DNA from 2 places in the Exiguobacterium sp. QJM3NY_9 genome. Region 1 is predicted to be linked to the other one. Evidence: a T-box and tRNA genes for the amino acid it is inferred to sense, from the RefSeq annotation. Region 1 holds a T-box; the other holds one or more tRNA genes.
The links. The T-box of region 1 lies ahead of trpS (tryptophan--tRNA ligase). A T-box ahead of a tRNA ligase gene usually reads a tRNA of that ligase, here a tRNA-Trp.

Region 1 (6,805 bases):
GGGTCATCGTATCATGAAAAAGAAAAGTTTTGCACTCGCTACCTCAGTAGCGCTCGTATCAAGCGCATTCCTTGCTGCTTGTTCGACGACTGATTCAAATGATTCATCGGGCGATAACGGTTCGGACAAAAAATCAAGTGAGCAGACGCTTAACCTGATCGAAAGCGCGGATATCCCGACGCTTAACCCAACAACTTCTACGGACGCTGTTTCTTTCAACGTCTTGAACAACACGATGGAAGGTCTTTACCGTTTGGATGACAAGCAACAGCCAACACCAGGTATTGCAGAAAGCCATACGGTTTCTGACGACAAATTGACGTACACGTTCAAGCTACGTGATGCTAACTGGTCTGATGGTACACCAATCACTGCAAAAGACTTCGAGTACGCTTGGAAAGAAGTGCTTAACCCAGAAAACGCATCGCAATATGCGTACGTATTCTACAACATCGAAGGTGCCGAAGAATACAACACGAAAAAAGGCGAGCGTGACGCGGTAGGCGTTAAAGCAGTTGATGATAAAACGTTCGAAGTAAAATTAAAATCACCTGCAGATTACTTCCTCGGATTGACTGGATTCGGTCCATTCATGCCGAAATCGGAAGAACTTTCGAAAGAAATCGGTAAGGGCTTCGGTACGACAGCTGACAAATCACTTTACAATGGACCATTCAAGTTAACGGAATGGACACGTGAACAAGGCTGGAAAATGGTTAAAAACGATAACTACTGGGATAAAGATAGCGTCAAATTAGACACGATCAATGTTAAGGTCGTAAAAGAAATTTCGACTGCTGTTAACCTTTACGAAAAAGGGACAATCGACCGTACAGGTCTTTCATCTGAATTCGTAGCTCAGTATCAAGATAATAAAGAATTCCAAACTAAAGGTGAATCAACAATCTTCTACCTTTACTTGAATACGAAAGTTAAAGCACTCGAAAATGAAAAAATTCGCCGTGCGATCGATATGGGATATAACAAAAAAGGCATCACGGATGTCATCCTTGCAAACGGATCACTTCCAGCAAACTATCTTGTACCAAAAGACTTCGCGAAAGATGCTGACGGAAAAGACTTCCGTGAAAAGTATCCAACATTCAACGAGTTCAATGCGGATGAAGCGAAAAAACTTTGGGAAGAGGGCTTAAAAGAAATCGGCAAAGATTCAGTCGAACTTGAGCTTCTTAACTATGATAGTGATGATGCGAAGAAAATCGGTGAGTTCTTGAAAGGCGAGCTTGAGAAGAACCTTCCAGGTATGAAAGTCACAATCAAGCAACAACCGTTCAAAAACAAACTTGATCTTGAAAACAAAGGCGACTTCGAGTTCTCATTCGCAGGCTGGGGTCCTGACTATCAAGATCCAATGACGTTCCTCGATCTCTTCTTGACTGATGGACCATATAACCGTGGTGACTGGTCAGATCCAGAGTACGACAAACTCGTCAAAGATGCACAAACACAAACGGATGCAGCAAAACGTTGGTCTGAGCTTCAAGAAGCAGAGAAAATCCTTCTTGATTCTGCGGGAATCTCACCTGTCTATCAACGTGGACGTGCGTTCCTCGTTAAACCATACGTAAAAGGTGTTGTCGAGCATAACTTCGGCGCAGACTTCTCTTACAAATGGGCTTCAATCGAAGGTAAATAAAATGTCAAGAGAGCGTCTCTATTGTAGAGATGCTCTCTTTTTTTGACAAAAGGTCCCGTACTCTTTACACATGAACTGAGCCCTAGAGTTTGGACAGTTTAATAAAAGCACCCTTAACGTATTAAGCTGCTATGAGATGGCTTCGGTATTGTACCGGAGTCATCTTTTGTAGTTTCCATTGTCTTCTTTCGCTATTGTAATAATCAATGTAAGCATCGACCATGGCACAGACCTCATCGAGGTCAGATGCTAATTTATAATCGACATAATCTTTCAAGTGCCCAAAGAACGATTCCATCGGGGCATTATCTAGGCAGTTTCCTCTACGAGACATGGATTGAAGCATTCCCATCTCACGGATGCGTGTTTGATAAGCAGGATGCGTATAATGGAATCCTTGATCGGAATGTATCATGGCTTCCGGGTGTATATTCCCTTGAAGTCGTTCTGCGAGTTTATTCGTTGTATGAAGGACTAGTTCCATATGGAGGCTTGTAGATAGATGATGTGCCATAATTTCACGTGTAGCGACATCCTTCACACAAGAGAGATAAACAGTTTGACCAGATCCAATACGGAGATAAGTGATGTCTGTGACGAATACCTTACCAGGCTCATCTTGATCGAACCGACGGTTCAAGTGGTTCGGTACAGTCTTATGTTCATATGTCGCTTTAGCGATTTTACGATAAGCGTTCTGCCTACGGATTTTCGTCACGATTCCAAACTTCCTCATGATACGCAAAATACGTTTATGATTCATCGGTCCACCAATGACATCAAGCATCTCCATGTAAAGACCACGATAGCCGATTTTTCCCTTGTGACGATCATGAACACGTTTTAGAAGTAGGTAGTCCGCATAGTCGCGTTCTTCCCGAAGGGAAACACTATCCGTACGTGCGAGCCAGGCGTAATAACCACTGCGGCTCACTTCAGCGAGCGTACATAGGTCCGTCACGAATCGGCCCGATGATTGTTTCCGTAAGACAATATTGATTGCCTGATAGCGCTCAGATGCGGTTAGTTTCGATACTTCGCCTCTCTTTCGAGAGCGTCGAGCTTTTTTAGTAATTCGTTCTCCGCTGTGAGGTACTTGATTCGTGCTTCAGCTTTCGCAAGGCGTCGTTCGACGGAATCATCTTTTTTCGGTCGACCTCCAAGATTTGATTTTCCACGTCTCTCATTCAAGAGTCCTTCTTCTCCATAAATGCGATAGGTCTTCCGCCATCGTTTCAACGCTTCGTTCGTTGTTCGCTTACCGATCATGTCCAGGTCAAAGCCGCTTTCTTCAAAGATTTGTATCGGTCGCTTACCAGCTAAATTCTCACGTACAGCGTGAATCTTAAATTCTCCTTTATATTGAATCGTACGATCTGATACCGAGGCTACGTGAAGATTCGCTTCAAGTTGTCTGATTTGATCTGGATTGAAGGTACGTCTGTTCATGAATAATTCTCCCGTCTAAATTGAATAGATACAGTATATCGATATCTTTAAACACAAAAAACCCCGAATGGGGTCTTTTATCAAGTGTCCACCATTCAGGGTTCAGTTCAACACAAAGAGCACAGGACCTTTTTTAATGAAAGAATTGATTATTTTTTGACTTTAGCACGTTTACGTTGGAGCCCCATGGCTTTTTCTACTTTAGCAAGTTTACGAGAAGCGACGAGGTCAGCTTTTTCACGGCCTTGATCTAAAATGACATCGAGTTCTTCTGAATCGATTAACTCATAATAGCGTTTTTGAATCGGCTCGAGCTCGGCAATGATTGCTTCAGCGACATCTGCTTTGAACACGCCATAATTTGAACCTTCGTATTTCGCTTCGAGCTCGGCGATGGAGATATTAGCGAGTAGTGAATAGATTTCGAGTAAGTTTGAGACACCCGGTTTGTTTTCCCGATCGAACTTAACAATTCCTTCCGAATCCGTCACGGCCGACTTAATTTTTTTACGGATACTAGCTGGTTCATCGAGCATCGTGATGTAACCTTTTGGATTCGTATCTGTTTTAGACATTTTTTTCTCTGGTGTCGTCAAACTCATGATACGAGCACCTGTTTCTGCGATGACTGGCTCAGGCATTTTAAAGGTTTCATAGTACCGGCTATTGAATCGTTGTGCTAAGTCGCGTGTCAACTCGATGTGTTGTTTTTGATCTTCACCGACAGGGACAAGTTCCGCATCATATAAAAGGATGTCAGAGGCCATTAACGTCGGATAGACGAAGAGACCTGCGCCAATCCGCTCTTTTCCTTGTGATTTATCTTTATATTGCGTCATGCGTTCAAGTTCACCCATACCTGCTAGGCACGTTAACATCCAACCGAGCTGCGCGTGTGCTTTGACTTCTGATTGGACGAAAATCGTCGCTTTTTCTGGGTCGAGACCACTTGCAATATACAGTGCAGCGAGGGCACGTGTATTGTTCATCAACTCGACACGGTCAATCTCGACTGTGATCGAATGGAGATCGACGATACAATAATAGGCATCATGCTCATCTTGTAAGTTGACAAAATGCTTCATCGCCCCAATGTAGTTTCCTAGCGTGACTGTACCGGTTGGTTTAATACCTGAAAAAATCGTTTTCATAATCGTTTCCCTCCGAAAATAGAATAAAAAAAGATGACTCGTCCCTTGAATAATCAAGGGACGAGTCATCGCGTTGCCACCCAAGTTGCTATGATAATAGCCGCTCTAAACTGCTGTAACGGGCAATCCCGTCTGACTCTACTTCACTGTTCAAGTCAGCCACTCCGAAGTCCATTCCATCTGCATCCACTATCCATTCACACCAACCATGGACTCTCTTAAAGTGACGACTCGATGTACTACTCTTCTTCACCGTGTTATTATACATGTAACTTAACAAGATTTTACCATAGACCATTGTCTAGCGTCACGAAAAATTCGTTTAAACGAATGACAAAAGCAATGAGAAAACAATGCACAATAAGCCGCTAGACAAGTATGGCCCTGTCCGGTTTAAAGAACGTTTCCGCTTTTCTTCATACACTTCGTGCTCTTCATCCTCGTCCTCGTGATACTCACCATCGATTTCTCGTAATCTTGCCTCACGTTGTTTTTTGAACCCGGCAGTCAGCCCTCTAAAAAATCCATTTGCAGACATGTTAGAAAATAATCCGATTGCCATTAAGATGAATCCTGAGATAAATAATCCACCCGAAAAGTGATAGAAAAAAGAATGGGTTGAATCCGTGAAACTCGCCCAAATGGTGTAAATAATCGATAAAATTAAAGCGATTAAAATCGGACGAAACAAGTGAAAACGCATAGTAGTCCCCCTTAATATGGATTATGAATCCATTATACGCAATGCTCCCGAAAGTTACGAATTTATTACGGTTATATATCTTAAAACAGCAAATAGTGTGACTATTCACTTGACGTTATTGTTATTCTCACATAAAATCAACTTATCACTTCGTTTGAATTTTCGAAACCAGGTCAATGCATTTTGGGGAATGCATGTGGATTCGATCCAACGTTATTGATGTCATAACTGTTTATGGCAACTTGAAAATTGAAAAGGAGATGACTCACCGATGAAGAAAAAAACTGTCGGTCTCGCGTTATCAGTCATGCTTGCAGGGAGTGTAGTCCTTGCAGGATGTTCGACGAGCGGAGATAAAGATTCAGGTTCTTCAGACAAGAAAAACTTGCGCTTAACGAGTACGTCCGATATTACGACGGTCGACCCGGCTAAAGCAACGGATTCAGTCGCATTTGATATGATTGGAAACACGATGGAAGGACTCTACCGGTTAGACAAAGAAGGTAAGGCGATTCCTGCACTAGCCGAAAAAACAGATATCTCGAGTGATAACCTCACGTACACGTTTACACTTCGTGAATCGAAATGGTCTGATGGTTCTCCAGTCAAAGCACAAGATTTTGAATTTGCTTGGAAACGTGCAGTTGATCCAGAAACAGGTTCAGGATATGCCTATATCTTTGATACCGTCAAAAATGGTGCAGCTGTCTCACAAGGGAAAAAACCAGTTGATGAATTAGGAGTCAAAGCACTTGATGATAAAACGCTTGAAGTAACACTTGAGCGTCCATCGCCGTACTTCTTGTCACTGACGTCATTTGGAACATATACACCGATTAGTGAAGATTTTTATAAAAAGAACGAAAAAGACTTTTCACTTCAACCGGATAAATTGTTATACAACGGACCATTCGTTTGGACATCTTGGAAAACAGATTCAAAACGTGTCTTGACTAAGAATGAAAACTACTGGGATAAAGATGCCGTCAGTCTTGACGAAGTAACGATTCGTGTCGTTAAAGATTCGTCAACGGTTACTAACCTGTATGAATCGAATGACATCGATTATGCTGGCTTAACATCTGAACAAGTTGCTGTTTATGAATCGAAACCTGAATTCAATACGGCATTACGTTCTACTATCGCTTATTTGAAGTTCAATAACGAAGATGCGACGATGAAAGATGTCAATGCCCGCAAAGCGATTGCTCGCGCAATTGATCCTAAAGGCATCACAGAAACGTTACTTGCGAATGGTTCGATTCCAACAACAAGCTTCATTCCAAAAGACTTCATTAAAGATGAAGCTGGAAAAGACTATACGAGTGACATTAACTGGTTCGATCGTGATGGGAACGAAGCAGCTGATCTTTGGAAAAAAGCAAATGGCGATAAGAAAACAACGATTGAACTATTATCGTTCGACAGCGAAGACTCTAAAAAGACAAGTGAGTACATGAAAGGTCAAATTGAAAGAAACTTGCCGAACGTGACAGTTTCAATCAAACAACAGCCATTCAAGAACAAACTCGATTTAGAGTCTAAAGGTGACTACCAAATGTCGTATTCACTTTGGGGTCCTGATTACCAAGATCCAATGTCGAATTTGTCGATCTTTGAATCAACAAATAGTCAAAACGATGTTAATTACGACTCATCAGCATATGATAAGTTGTTGAATGCTGCCAATGAAGAAGCAGATGTTACGAAACGTCTCGACTTGTTCAAGCAAGCGGAAGCCCAATTGATCGAGAAAGATCAAGCAATTGCACCATTGTATCAAGCAGGTGCAGCTTACTTGAGCCGTCCGACAGTTGAAAACTTCAAACGCCAATTGTTTGGTGC
Region 2 (6,805 bases), 1.3 Mb from region 1:
GGGGATGACGTCAAATCATCATGCCCCTTATGAGTTGGGCTACACACGTGCTACAATGGACGGTACAAAGGGCAGCGAGACCGCGAGGTGGAGCCAATCCCAGAAAGCCGTTCCCAGTTCGGATTGCAGGCTGCAACTCGCCTGCATGAAGTCGGAATCGCTAGTAATCGCAGGTCAGCATACTGCGGTGAATACGTTCCCGGGTCTTGTACACACCGCCCGTCACACCACGAGAGTTTGCAACACCCGAAGCCGGTGAGGTAACCGCAAGGAGCCAGCCGTCGAAGGTGGGGTAGATGATTGGGGTGAAGTCGTAACAAGGTAGCCGTATCGGAAGGTGCGGCTGGATCACCTCCTTTCTAAGGAAAACGTCCCGTAAGGGACATGCCCATCGTTCAGTTTTGAGAGCTCGTCTCTCTAGTCTCGATAGAGACACTCGCACCTTGAAAACTGAAGACATCAACAAGACATCAAATTTTTATAACCATGTCATTAGACGTGTGTTCTTAGAATACCAAAATGCTAGATCAAGGTATGAAGGGCGTACGGTGGATGCCTTGGCACTAGGAGCCGATGAAGGACGCGACGAACAGCGATATGCTTCGGGGAGCAGTAAGTATGCTTTGATCCGAGGATTTCCGAATGGGGGAACCCACCATCCGTAATGGGATGGGACATGTTACATGAATACATAGTGTAGCGTGAGGCAGACCCGGGGAACTGAAACATCTAAGTACCCGGAGGAAGAGAAAGCAAATGCGATTCCCTGAGTAGCGGCGAGCGAAACGGGAACAGCCCAAACCGGAGAGCATGCTCTCCGGGGTTGTAGGACACTCTATACGGAGTCAAAAAGGAAGACAGTAGGTGAATGACCTGGAAAGGTCGGCCGAAGAAGGTGACAGCCCTGTAGCTGAAACTGTTTTCCCTCCAGAGTGGATCCTGAGTACGGCGGGACACGTGAAACCCCGTCGGAATCCGGGAGGACCATCTCCCAAGGCTAAATACTCCCTAGTGACCGATAGTGAACCAGTACCGTGAGGGAAAGGTGAAAAGCACCCCGGAAGGGGAGTGAAATAGATCCTGAAACCGTATGCCTACAAGTAGTCAGAGCCCGTTAATGGGTGATGGCGTGCCTTTTGTAGAATGAACCGGCGAGTTACGATAGCGCGCGAGGTTAAGCTGATGAGGCGGAGCCGTAGCGAAAGCGAGTCTGAATAGGGCGCCATAGTGCGTTGTCGTAGACCCGAAACCAGGTGATCTACCCATGTCCAGGATGAAGGTCAGGTAACACTGACTGGAGGTCCGAACCCACGCACGTTGAAAAGTGCGGGGATGAGGTGTGGGTAGCGGTGAAATGCCAATCGAACCTGGAGATAGCTGGTTCTCCCCGAAATAGCTTTAGGGCTAGCCTCGAGGTTGAGAGTTCCGGAGGTAGAGCACTGATTGGACTAGGGGCCCCCACAGGGTTACCGAATTCAGTTAAACTCCGAATGCCGGCAACTTATACTCGGGAGTCAGACTGCGAGTGATAAGATCCGTAGTCAAGAGGGAAACAGCCCAGACCGCCAGCTAAGGTCCCAAAGTGTATGTTAAGTGGAAAAGGATGTGGCGCTGCCTAGACAGCTAGGATGTTGGCTTAGAAGCAGCCACCATTCAAAGAGTGCGTAATAGCTCACTAGTCGAGTGGCGCCGCGCCGAAAATGTAACGGGGCTAAACATACCACCGAAGCTGCGGATTCCGTAAGGAATGGTAGGGGAGCGTTCCAAACCGCTGTGAAGCTGTACCGGAAGGAGCAGTGGAGCGTTTGGAAGTGAGAATGCCGGTGTGAGTAGCGAAAAGAGGGGTGAGAATCCCCTCCGTCGAAAGCCCAAGGTTTCCTGAGGAAGGCTCGTCCGCTCAGGGTTAGTCTGGACCTAAGCCGAGGCCGAAAGGCGTAGGCGATGGATAACAGGTTGATATTCCTGTACCACCGATCCACCGTTTGAACAATGGGGGGACGCAGGAGGATAGTGACGCATGCGGATGGAAGTGCATGTGTAAGTTTCGAGATTGTCTGATTGGCAAATCCGTCAGGCACCAAGATCGAGGAACGACGCGGAGTCCCCTAGGGACGAAGGTCACGATTTCACACTGCCAAGAAAAGCCTCTAGTGAGGTGGAAGGTGCCAGTACCGTAAACCGACACAGGTAGGCGGGATGAGAATTCTAAGACGCGCGGGATAACTCTCGTTAAGGAACTCGGCAAAATGGTCCCGTAACTTCGGGAGAAGGGACGCTCTACATGAGTAGAGCCGCAGTGAATAGGCCCAAACGACTGTTTAGCAAAAACACAGGTCTCTGCTAAATCGCAAGATGACGTATAGGGGCTGACGCCTGCCCGGTGCTGGAAGGTTAAGGGGATGGGTTAGCGCAAGCGAAGCTTTGAACCGAAGCCCCAGTAAACGGCGGCCGTAACTATAACGGTCCTAAGGTAGCGAAATTCCTTGTCGGGTAAGTTCCGACCCGCACGAAAGGCGTAACGATTTGGGCACTGTCTCAACGAGAGACCCGGTGAAATCATAGTACCTGTGAAGATGCAGGTTACCCGCGACAGGACGGAAAGACCCCATGGAGCTTTACTACAGCCTGATATTGAGGCTTTGTGCATGATGTACAGGATAGGCGGGAGACGTCGAGACCGGAGCGCCAGCTTCGGAGGAGTCACCCTTGGGATACCGCCCTTCATGCATAGAGTCTCTAACTCGCAGCCGTAATCCGGCTGGAGGACCGTGTCAGGCGGGTAGTTTGACTGGGGCGGTCGCCTCCTAAACAGTAACGGAGGCGCCCAAAGGTTCCCTCAGAATGGTTGGAAATCATTCGTAGAGCGCAAAGGCAGAAGGGAGCTTGACTGCGAGACCTACAAGTCGAGCAGGGACGAAAGTCGGGCTTAGTGATCCGGTGGTTCCGCATGGAAGGGCCATCGCTCAACGGATAAAAGCTACCCTGGGGATAACAGGCTGATCTCCCCCAAGAGTCCACATCGACGGGGAGGTTTGGCACCTCGATGTCGGCTCATCGCATCCTGGGGCTGGAGTAGGTCCCAAGGGTTGGGCTGTTCGCCCATTAAAGCGGTACGCGAGCTGGGTTCAGAACGTCGTGAGACAGTTCGGTCCCTATCCGTCGTGGGCGCAGGAAATTTGAGGAGAGCTGTCCTTAGTACGAGAGGACCGGGATGGACGCACCGCTGGTGTACCAGTTGTTCCGCCAGGAGCATCGCTGGGTAGCTACGTGCGGACGGGATAAATGCTGAAAGCATCTAAGCATGAAGCCCCCTCCAAGATGAGATTTCCCTTTGAGTAATCAAGAAAGACCCCTCAGAGACGATGAGGTAGATAGGTCACGGGTGGAAGCATGGTGACATGCGGAGCTGAGTGATACTAATCGGTCGAGGCCTTGTTCTAGCAGATGATTTTGTTGATGACTTCAGTTTTGAGGGCGCGAGCCTTTCAAAAAAAGTGCTTGACGTTATGGAAACATAATGTTAAGATAATAGATGTCTGGTGGCGATAGCCAAGTGGTCACACCCGTTCCCATGCCGAACACGGAAGTTAAGCACTTGAACGCCGAAAGTAGTTGGGGGCTTCCCCCTGTGAGGATAGGACGCTGCCAGGCGATCGTTCCGCAATAGCTCAGTGGTAGAGCAACCGGCTGTTAACCGGTAGGTCGTAGGTTCAAATCCTACTTGCGGAGCCATTAATAACTTCTTCACCACGTTCACTGGAGAGCTGTCCGAGTGGCCGAAGGAGCACGATTGGAAATCGTGTAGGCGTCATAAGCGTCTCAAGGGTTCGAATCCCTTGCTCTCCGCCATAATTATATGTAACGTTTCAATTTTACTACGATGGCCCGTTGGTCAAGCGGTTAAGACACCGCCCTTTCACGGCGGTAACACGGGTTCGATTCCCGTACGGGTCACCATTTTTATCATCGCGGGGTGGAGCAGTCTGGTAGCTCGTTGGGCTCATAACCCAAAGGTCGTCGGTTCAAATCCGGCCCCCGCAATACATACGGTCCTGTGGTGTAGCGGTTAACATGCCTGCCTGTCACGCAGGAGATCGCGGGTTCGAATCCCGTCAGGACCGCCATTGTTAAGGCTTTGTAGCTCAGTCGGTAGAGCAGAGGACTGAAAATCCTCGTGTCGGCGGTTCGATTCCGTCCAAAGCCACCTTTTATAGAAGAATGAAGTTGATTTCCCATTTGTGGGGGGGTAGCGAAGTGGCTAAACGCGGCGGACTGTAAATCCGCTCCCTCGGGTTCGGCGGTTCGAATCCGCCCCCCCCCACCACCATAGGGGCATAGTTTAGCGGTAGAACTACGGTCTCCAAAACCGTCAGCGCGGGTTCGATTCCTGCTGCCCCTGTTTATTATGGCGATTGTGGCGAAGTGGTTAACGCACCGGATTGTGATTCCGGCATTCGTGGGTTCAATTCCCATCAGTCGCCCTCTTATTATTGGGCTGTAGCCAAGTGGTAAGGCACTGGATTTTGATTCCAGCACGCGAAGGTTCGATCCCTTCCAGCCCAGCTTTTTAAGCGGAAGTAGTTCAGTGGTAGAATACGACCTTGCCAAGGTCGGGGTCGCGGGTTCGAATCCCGTCTTCCGCTCCAACGAGTGGCGCCATAGCCAAGTGGTAAGGCAGAGGACTGCAACTCCTCTATCGTCAGTTCGATTCTGACTGGCGCCTCCAATTCTTTTCAATTCAATAGTTTTGCAAGAGATTGTGCCGGTGTGGCGGAACTGGTAGACGCGCACGACTCAAAATCGTGTTCCTTTGGAGTGTCGGTTCGATTCCGACCACCGGTATCTTGCGGGTGTAGTTTAGTGGTAAAACCTCAGCCTTCCAAGCTGATGATGAGGGTTCGATTCCCTTCACCCGCTTTACCTTTTCACAATCTTAGTTTTAACCCATGCGGGTGTAGTTTAGTGGTAAAACCTCAGCCTTCCAAGCTGATGATGAGGGTTCGATTCCCTTCACCCGCTTATTTAAAAGAGCAACGTGTCGTTTTCATCTGACACATTGCTCTTTTTGTTTAGGATAGAATGATGAAAGGAGGGATCTGTCATGCGCGGAGAACAACTTAAAGAAACACTTCAAGCATATGCTTTAGAGATTGGGATCGATGTGTTTCGGGTGACGACGGCCGATCCATTTTTAACGATGAAACAACGATTGATTGATCAGCAGGATAAAAATTATGCATCTGGTTTTGAAGAACCTGATCTCGAAAAACGGACAACTCCGAAACTGTTGCTAGATGACGCCGTATCAATCATCGCGATTGCAGTTGCTTACCCGAGTAAGTTAACGGATGCACCACGTGGGAAAGCCGGGGAACGGCGTGGGATTTTTGGTCGCTCTTCTTGGGGGCTTGATTATCATCAGGCGCTGAATCAACGACTCCAGCTACTAGAGAAAAAAATCGAAGAGTTATCGCCTGGAGCAAAGACACGTTCGATGGTGGATACTGGTGAACTCGTCGATCGCGCCGTCGCAGAACGGGCAGGAATTGGTTTTAGCGGAAAGAATTGTTCGATCATTAGCGAAGAACATGGGTCTTATCTTTACCTCGGTGAATTGATTACAGATCTTTACTTACCTCCTGATCAAGCGGTTGAAGAACTCTGCGGAACGTGTAATAAGTGCATCGATGCCTGTCCGACGGATGCATTAGTCGAGCCGGGGGTAATTGATGCGAAACGTTGTATCTCCTTCATTACCCAAACGAAGACGCTGATTCCGGAAGATTTCCGTTACGCATTAGGTAATCGCTTATACGGCTGTGATACATGTCAGCAAGTTTGTCCTTACAATCGAAAAAAACATGCGACGCAACATGCTGAATTGCAGCCGGACCCGGAACAAGTCAAACCACTCTTAATTCCAATCTTGTCGCTCAGCAATCGTGAATTCAAAGCGAAATTCGGTTCGCTTTCAGGAGCTTGGCGTGGAAAGAAGCCGATTCAACGAAATGCGATTTGTGCACTCGTTCATTATCAAGACAAGACAGCGCTTGATGCTCTGCGCTTGATGGCAGAAACAGATCCACGTGATGATATGCGGGCTCTCGCGCTCTGGGCGATTGGCCGTATTGCGGGGGGCGATGAAAAAAGTTACGTAGAAGAACGACTAATGAATGATTCCGCCCAGGATGTCCAAACGGAAGGTGAGCGTCTTTTGTCGGAGTGGAGGGAACCCGATGCCGTATAAACAAGTGAAGTTCACGTTCGGAGAGTTACTGATTGCCTGGGAGGACGACGTCGTTGTTTATTTAGATTTTGGTCTTGATGCTGAGCGCGCTAAACGATATGTTCGAGAAGGACAGCGGTACGAAGCGCCACTTCCACTGCATCTAAAACAAGCTCTCGATGATTATGAAAATCGTCTACCAAATGCGCTAGAACGCATTAGTTGCCGCCTCGACGTGACGGATTTTCAGCGGCGTGTTCTTACAAATCTTCGAAGGATTCCATTCGGAGAAACAGCGAGTTATGGAACATTAGCTAAAATGATGGGTTCCGAAAAAGCAGCGCGAGCCGTCGGTGGGGCACTGAATCGAAACCCGATCGCGCTGATTTATCCTTGTCATCGAATCATCGGGGCATCCGGAAAGTTGACGGGGTTTGCGAGTGGAATCGATCATAAACAAGCGCTACTTGCGCATGAGATAGGAGAGAGAAGATAATGGCAATTCATGTTGTAATGTATCAACCAGAGATTCCTCAAAATACAGGAAATATCTCAAGGACGTGTGCCGCGACACATTCC

Region 2: it encodes a tRNA-Trp, which carries the amino acid that the T-box ahead of trpS (tryptophan--tRNA ligase) is inferred to sense. The anticodon was not compared.

The regions. Positions count from the first base shown of each region.
Region 1 covers NZ_CM149679.1:2,045,681-2,052,485, reverse strand. The annotation lists gene AC0VYQ_RS10620 (peptide ABC transporter substrate-binding protein) at 14-1,657, shown strand; one part of gene AC0VYQ_RS10615 (IS3 family transposase) at 1,779-2,737, opposite strand; one part of gene AC0VYQ_RS10615 (IS3 family transposase) at 2,737-3,106, opposite strand; gene trpS (tryptophan--tRNA ligase) at 3,256-4,260, opposite strand; T-box leader at 4,311-4,519, opposite strand; gene AC0VYQ_RS10605 (DUF3899 domain-containing protein) at 4,580-4,960, opposite strand; gene AC0VYQ_RS10600 (peptide ABC transporter substrate-binding protein) at 5,232-6,805, shown strand, end outside.
Region 2 covers NZ_CM149679.1:722,012-728,816, forward strand. The annotation lists rRNA gene AC0VYQ_RS03545 (16S ribosomal RNA) at 1-359, shown strand, start outside; rRNA gene AC0VYQ_RS03550 (23S ribosomal RNA) at 526-3,440, shown strand; rRNA gene rrf (5S ribosomal RNA) at 3,536-3,651, shown strand; tRNA gene AC0VYQ_RS03560 (tRNA-Asn) at 3,658-3,732, shown strand; tRNA gene AC0VYQ_RS03565 (tRNA-Ser) at 3,759-3,849, shown strand; tRNA gene AC0VYQ_RS03570 (tRNA-Glu) at 3,883-3,957, shown strand; tRNA gene AC0VYQ_RS03575 (tRNA-Met) at 3,968-4,041, shown strand; tRNA gene AC0VYQ_RS03580 (tRNA-Asp) at 4,049-4,124, shown strand; tRNA gene AC0VYQ_RS03585 (tRNA-Phe) at 4,132-4,204, shown strand; tRNA gene AC0VYQ_RS03590 (tRNA-Tyr) at 4,241-4,324, shown strand; tRNA gene AC0VYQ_RS03595 (tRNA-Trp) at 4,329-4,399, shown strand; tRNA gene AC0VYQ_RS03600 (tRNA-His) at 4,409-4,481, shown strand; tRNA gene AC0VYQ_RS03605 (tRNA-Gln) at 4,492-4,563, shown strand; tRNA gene AC0VYQ_RS03610 (tRNA-Gly) at 4,572-4,646, shown strand; tRNA gene AC0VYQ_RS03615 (tRNA-Cys) at 4,653-4,726, shown strand; tRNA gene AC0VYQ_RS03620 (tRNA-Leu) at 4,762-4,842, shown strand; tRNA gene AC0VYQ_RS03625 (tRNA-Gly) at 4,847-4,917, shown strand; tRNA gene AC0VYQ_RS03630 (tRNA-Gly) at 4,949-5,019, shown strand; gene queG (tRNA epoxyqueuosine(34) reductase QueG) at 5,102-6,247, shown strand; gene AC0VYQ_RS03640 (methylated-DNA--[protein]-cysteine S-methyltransferase) at 6,237-6,722, shown strand; gene trmL (tRNA (uridine(34)/cytosine(34)/5-carboxymethylaminomethyluridine(34)-2'-O)-methyltransferase TrmL) at 6,722-6,805, shown strand, end outside.